Regions from separate parts of the Streptomyces sp. NPDC020747 genome, predicted to be linked through region 2. Evidence: predicted binding sites of a transcription regulator. Region 2 holds the regulator's gene; the other holds the start of a gene.

Region 1 (3,406 bases), on a different contig from region 2:
GTCGATCTCGTCCAGCAGGACCACCGGGTTCATGGACCCGGCCTCCTTGATGGCCCGCACGACACGGCCGGGCAGCGCGCCGACGTACGTACGCCGGTGGCCGCGGATCTCCGCCTCGTCCCGTACGCCGCCGAGGGCGACCCGGACGAACTTGCGGCCCATGGCGTGCGCGACGGACTCGCCGAGGCTGGTCTTGCCGACGCCGGGAGGTCCGACGAGCGCGAGCACGGCACCGCCGCGGCGGCCGCCCACGACACCCAGACCACGGTCGTTGCGCCGCTTGCGCACGGCCAGGTACTCGGTGATCCGCTCCTTCACGTCCTCCAGACCGGCGTGCTCGGCGTCCAGGATCGCCTTGGCGCCCTGGATGTCGTACTCGTCCTCGGTGCGCTCGTTCCAGGGCAGTTCGAGCACTGTGTCGAGCCAGGTGCGGATCCAGGAGCCCTCGGGCGACTGGTCGCTGGAGCGCTCCAGCTTCTCGACCTCCTTGAGCGCGGCCTCGCGGACCTTCTCGGGGAGGTCGGCGGCCTCGACGCGGGTCCGGTAGTCGTCGGACTCCTCGCCCTCCGCCTCGCCGTTCAGCTCGCGCAGCTCCTTGCGGACGGCCTCCAGCTGGCGCCGCAGCAGGAACTCCCGCTGCTGCTTGTCCACACCTTCCTGTACGTCCTTGGCGATGGACTCGGCGACATCCTGCTCGGCGAGGTGCTCGCGCAGCTGCTCGGTGGCGAGCTTCAGCCGGGCCACCGGGTCGGAGGTCTCCAGGAGCTCGACCTTCTGGGCGGTCGTGAGGAACGGCGAGTAGCCGGAGTTGTCGGCGAGCGCGGACACGTCGTCGATGGCCTGGACGCGGTCCACGACCTGCCAGGCGGCGCGCTTCTTCAGCCAGTTGGTGGCCAGCGCCTTGTACTCCTTGACCAGCTCGGTCACGGCACCGGGCAGCGGGTCGGGCACGGTCTCCTCGACCTGGACGCCCTCCACCCACAGAGCGGCTCCGGGGCCGGTCGTACCGGCGCCCACGCGCACCCGGCCGCGCCCGCGGATCAGGGCGCCGGGGTCGCCGTCGGCGAGGCGTCCGACCTGCTCGACCGTGCCCAGCACACCCGTGTTCGCGTACGTCCCGTCGATCCGCGGAACAAGCAGCACCCTCGGCTTGCTTCCTCCACTGGACCGCGCGGCGGCCTGTGCGGCCTCCACCGCGGCGCGTACGTCGGCGTCGTTGAGGTCCAGGGGCACCACCATGCCGGGCAGCACGACCTCGTCGTCGAGCGGCAGCACGGGCAGAGTGAGCGGTTCGGACGTCAAAGTCATGATCTCCCCTTCGGCATTCAAGTTGAGCTATGCCGACTCAATGCATGTGAGCCCTCGATTGTTCCCCTGGCGCTGTTCGCTGTGAGCGATCACGTCGGCGAAGGTCGGTGAACGTCTCGCCCGGCCGGTGCGTCACAGGTGTAGCGCCGGGTTCCTCATCCGTTCCGGCCGTCCACCTCGGGGGCATCATGCGGACCGCTCGACTGCGTCGGTTGCTCGTCGTCACAGGCCTGTTCGTCACCGCGGCCGTCGGGGTCTCCGGCTGCGGAGACAAGTACGGCGACAGTGGCTCGCGGCACGACCCGGCCCGCACCGCGGAACGCGCGCGTCAGGTCTCCGACGCCTGGGAGGGCTCGGCGGCGGCGCGGGCGTGGCGTGCGGGGTACTTCCCGCTGGGGGACCCGGTCCGGCTGCCCGAGGGGGCGTTCCACAGCGACGCGGACAAGCAGGCGTACCAGCGGCAGAACTTCGAGCTCCGCGGTTCCCTTCCCGGCGCCCCGCCGAAGAAGGGGGAGGTCCGCTGGCCGAGCGGCGGCTCGCTGGCCGTTCCGGTCGTGTCGGCGCGGGCGGCGTACGAGAAAGTCGGCACGGGTTCCGGTCCCGGGACCGGGCCCCGGCTCACCGTGACCGGCGCGCGGCTCGGGGAGATGACGATCCGCACCAGCCGCGGGCCGGCGACGGTCCCCGCCTGGCACTTCACGATCAAGGGCTACGACACGCCGCTCAAGCGCGTCGCGGTCGTCGCCTCGAAGCTTCCGAAGCCCCCGGTGAAGCCCGTACCGGACCTGACGGCAGACCTGTGGGAGCTGGCCGGACTGGACACGGTGTCGCGGGACGGCCGGACCGTCGTCCTGCGCGCCCACCACGGGGCCTGTGACGACGGCCCCGGCGTCGACGTGCTGGAGAGCGGGGACAACGTGGTGTTCTCCGCCTGGATCCGCAACCCCTCCGACGGTCTCTGCACAAAGGAACTGCGCGCGAAGAAGGTGACCGTGAAACTGGACCGGCCGGTCGGCGACCGCATGCTCCTCGACGCGTTCACCGGCAGGCCCGTGCCGTACGAGGGGTCTCCCGGGTCCCGGTCGTCGTCCTGGAGCTGACCCGTCGCAGCAGCGGCCAGGTGGCCACCCCGATGGCCAGTGCCATCACGTGGCCCCAGTTCGTCATCGGATCCGTGAACGCGATCAGGTCGCCGACGACCATCCAGCCGAACACCGCGAGCACGGTCCAGCGCAGCCAGGGACTCAACAGCCCGGCCAGCGCGCCGACGCTCGCGGCGACGCCGAAGCTGATGCCGTAGTCGTAGCGGTGGAGCGAGCTCTCGGGGAGGTGCCCGGCGAGGACGGAGAGGCCGACGGGTATCTCGGTGGCCAGCGTCGCCAGGCCGTGGCCCAGCAGGAAGACGCCCGCCGTACGCCACCCGCCGATCCGCCGCTCCAACGCGGTGAGCACCAGCAGGAAGGCGATCACGTACGCCGACGTGAGACCTCCCGCTATCCACAGCGCGCTGGCGACCAGCACGCGCACCGGCGACTGCGCCAGATGCGCCACATCGGTACTGGACCCCTGGAGCACCCGGTCCACCAGGTCCGGGTCCCCGTACTCGGCAATGAGAGAGGTCACCGCGAGGACGACCGCGTAGCCGAAGGTGAAGGAGGTTCCGGTGGGCGTGGGGAACAGCCGCCAGGGCCGCACGCGGCGAAGGGGGGTGAGCAGGGGCCGGGCACTCCCGGTGGTGGCGGGCGGCGCGTTCTCGGCAGCCGCGGTCGCGCTCTCGGCGGAGGCGACAGCGACATACACGCGCTCGACGGCGAGAGGCCGCTGCCGCGGGATGCCGTCGAGCCCGGCGGCGGGAGCGGCGCCCGGACCGGTGGCGCGAACGGCGTAAGGATCGGCGGTGGAGGCGGAGGGTGCGGCGGGGGTCGTCGTCTCCGCGCCGCTCGTCACAGGCCTTTTCACGGTGGAGGCTCCTTCCGTCACCCCCACCCTCAGCTTCGCACGGCCGGCCTGTCTGTGACGGGCGCCACCGAAGGACCGATTCACAGCGATCTCTCATCGTCGGGCGCGGCCCGGCGCAATTCAGCTGCTCGTGCTGGGG
Region 2 (3,406 bases):
CTGACGTGAAACAGGGCGTACGCGCGCCCGTATGCACCACGAACACCAAGCGCGTACGTGATGGTGACGTGCGGAAGGAGGGGCGTCGAGGATGAGCACCAAGGACTTCATCGAGAAGGACTACTACAAGGTCCTCGGCGTCCCCAAGGACGCCACCGAGGCCGAGATCAAGAAGGCGTACCGGAAGCTCGCCCGCGAGTACCACCCGGACGCCAACAAGGGGAACGCGAAGGCCGAGGACCGCTTCAAGGAGATCTCCGAGGCGAACGACATCCTCGGGGACCCCAAGAAGCGCAAGGAGTACGACGAGGCCCGCGCCCTCTTCGGCAACGGCGGGTTCCGGCCGGGACCCGGCGCCGGAGGCGGCAACTTCAACTTCGACCTGGGCGACCTCTTCGGAGGCGGCCCGGGTCAGGGCGGAGCGGGTGGCCAGGGCGGCGCCGGCGGCTTCGGCGGTGGTATCGGTGACGTGTTCGGCGGGCTGTTCAACCGCGGTGGCGCCACCACCGGCACGCGTACGCAGCCGCGGCGCGGCCAGGACATCGACACCGAGGTCACGCTCAGCTTCACGGAGGCGGTGGACGGGGCGACGGTTCCCCTCCGCATGACCTCGCAGTCCCCCTGCAAGGCCTGTTCGGGCACCGGCGACAAGAACGGCACACCGCGCGTGTGCCCGACCTGCGTCGGCACCGGCCAGGTGGCGCGGGGCTCGGGCGGCGGCTTCTCGTTGACCGACCCGTGCCCGGACTGCAAGGGCCGCGGCCTGATCGCGGAGCACGCGTGCCTGGTCTGCAGCGGCTCGGGGCGCGCTAAGTCGTCCCGCACCATGCAGGTCCGTATCCCGGCCGGGGTGTCGGACAGCCAGCGCATCCGGCTCCGCGGCAAGGGCGCACCGGGCGAGCGGGGCGGGCCCGCGGGCGATCTGTACGTCACGGTGCATGTGGACGCGCACCCGGTCTTCGGCCGCAAGGGCGACAACCTCACCGTCACCGTGCCCGTCACCTTCACGGAGGCGGCGCTCGGCGGCGAGGTCCGCGTGCCCACGCTCGGGGGGCCTCCGGTCACCCTGAAGCTGCCCCCGGGCACACCCAACGGCCGTACGATGCGCGCCCGCGGCAAGGGCGCGGTCCGCAAGGACGGCACCCGCGGGGACCTGTTGGTCACCGTCGAGGTGAGTGTTCCCACGGACGTGACGGGGAAGGCTCGTGACGCGCTAGAGGCGTATCGCGAGGCCACCGCGGACGAGGATCCGCGGGCGGAGCTGTTCCAGGCCGCGAAGGGAGCATGAGGACACCATGGACGCAACCGGACGCCGTCGACAGAGTTCCTATTCCGCATATGAGCTGACGGAAGAAACACCGGTGTACGTCATCTCGGTGGCCGCCCAGCTCTCCGGCCTGCACCCGCAGACCCTCCGCCAGTACGACCGCCTCGGCCTGGTCTCCCCGGACCGCACGGCCGGGCGCGGCCGGCGCTACTCGGCCCGCGACATCGAACTGCTGCGCACCGTCCAGCAGTTGTCGCAGGACGAGGGCATCAACCTCGCCGGCATCAAGCGCATCATCGAGCTGGAGAACCAGGTCGCCGCGCTCCAGTCCCGCGTCGCGGAGATGGAATCGGCCCTGGACGGCGCGGCGGCGGCCATGCAGCAGCGCGAGGCCGCCGTCCACGCCTCGTACCGCCGCGACCTGGTCCCGTACCAGGAGGTCCAGCACACGAGCGCGCTGGTGGTGTGGCGCCCCAAGCGACAGCAGTCGGACTGACGCGGACCGACACCACGCCGGCCACAGGACGGCGCCCGCCCCGGACCTCGGGGCGGGCGCCGTCGCGTGTGCGAGGCGGTAAGTGTCTGTTCAGTCCCAGCGACACGCCGCATGCACGGCGTGTCGCTGGGACTCGGACGCCACTTGCCTTCGAAGCGGATGGTGGTGAAGGGGGCGCCGCGCGGGGAAGGCGAACTCCGGGCCCCTCCTCTGTGTTGCGATCATGTACTGGACTACTGATCTACTGACCTACCGATCGACGGACCGACGGATCGACGGATCCGATGGATTCACGGGGGGAATGGAGCTTTTCCATGGCCATGGTGGGGCTGTTCTGGATCGCCGAGGGCGATGTGTATGTGGGGGCGAAACCGTCCGGGCGTGCCCCGGGGGTGCGGCTGACGCCGGAGGGGGTCGTGTCGCTCGGTGACGGCAGCTCGGACCTGTGGCCGTGGGACGAGGTGTGTGGGCTGACCGTCGGGGATGTCCCGCTGAAAACCCTCAAGCGTCGGATCAGCGTGATGCTGGACATGGTGCTGACCGTGACCAGCCTCGGCGACACCGACACACCGCCCATGATGAGCGTCATCGTCGAAACCGCCGACGGGACCACCGACTTGACCGTGTACGCGGCGGCGTCCACCTACTCCCAGGAGGAGTACGACCTCTCGCTGTCCCTCCTGTCCCACCTGACGGCGGGCGAGGCCACCCTGCGGGCGACGCTGGCCGCCATGGCGCAGTGGGGCCGGGTGCAGGAGGACGGGTCGCCCCGGGCGGCGGAGCGGGAGAGGCTGCTGCGGGAGTGGGTGGGGGTCGGCAGCCTCTCGTGAGCGAGCGGGCGAGCGGGCGGGCCCGGCATCAGGCGGGGCCGGCTCCCGGTCGTAGCGCGACGAAGACGAACTCCCGGCCCGGGCGGTCGGGAGCGTCGCGGACGTCCTCGACGACGTACCCCTGCGCGGCCAAGTCCGCCTCGATCTCGTCGCGTTCACGGAAACGGAGGGTCGATTCCGAGATCAGCACCTCTCCGTCCGCGGCGAACACGTAGCTGCTGCGGAACGTCACCAGCGGCCCGTCGACCTCGACCAGCTCGTCCCAGGTCTCGACCGCACCGACGCCCGGAATCTCCGTAACCCCGTACGACGACTCGCGGTTCCACTTCTCCCAGGCACGCCGAGCCGGATCCCGGGTCTCGAAGACGAAATGCCCGCCGGGCCGCAGGGCTTCGTAGGCGCCCCGCAGGGACTTCCGCCACGCCTGGGGATCGACGATCTGCTGGGCGGCGTTCGCCGTCATGGTCGCCAGGTCGGCCTGGAGCGGCGGGAGGGTGGTGGCATCACCATGGATCCAGCGCACCCTTTCACTGCCGGGCTTGCCCCGGGCCACATCGAGGGACGCCAGCGCCGGATCGACACCGACGACCTCGATCCCACGATCGGCGAGCAGCAACGCGAACACACCGGTCCCACAGCCGATGTCCAGCACGCGCCGCGCCCCGAACTCCTCCGCGATACGGACGTACGCGTCGAGGTCGCTCCGATCGGGATCGAGCGGGTCGTAGACAGCGGCAAGCCGCGGATGCCCGAAGGCCTCGCCCGCCATCAGGAGCGGGGGCGCCCGGCAGTACGGGCGTGGTGCAGCAGCCC

The links. The regulator HspR, encoded in region 2, represses chaperone genes until heat shock. The targets are predictions, from matches to a motif close to TTGAGNNNNNNNNNCTCAA.
Region 1: a site for HspR is predicted at 1,331-1,349, ahead of lon (endopeptidase La). Genes of this name have one in related genera too.

What each region holds. Positions count from the first base shown of each region.
Region 1 is NZ_JBIRTJ010000002.1:711,877-715,282, reverse strand. Features, by position in the region: gene lon (endopeptidase La) at 1-1,308, opposite strand, end outside; gene ACH4YP_RS08255 (hypothetical protein) at 1,497-2,408, shown strand; gene ACH4YP_RS08250 (rhomboid-like protein) at 2,347-3,267, opposite strand.
Region 2 is NZ_JBIRTJ010000003.1:700,875-704,280, forward strand. Features, by position in the region: gene grpE (nucleotide exchange factor GrpE) at 1-4, shown strand, start outside; gene dnaJ (molecular chaperone DnaJ) at 92-1,288, shown strand; gene ACH4YP_RS12240 (heat shock protein transcriptional repressor HspR) at 1,296-1,763, shown strand; gene ACH4YP_RS12245 (hypothetical protein) at 2,078-2,593, shown strand; gene ACH4YP_RS12250 (class I SAM-dependent methyltransferase) at 2,622-3,362, opposite strand; gene ACH4YP_RS12255 (DUF397 domain-containing protein) at 3,362-3,406, opposite strand, start outside.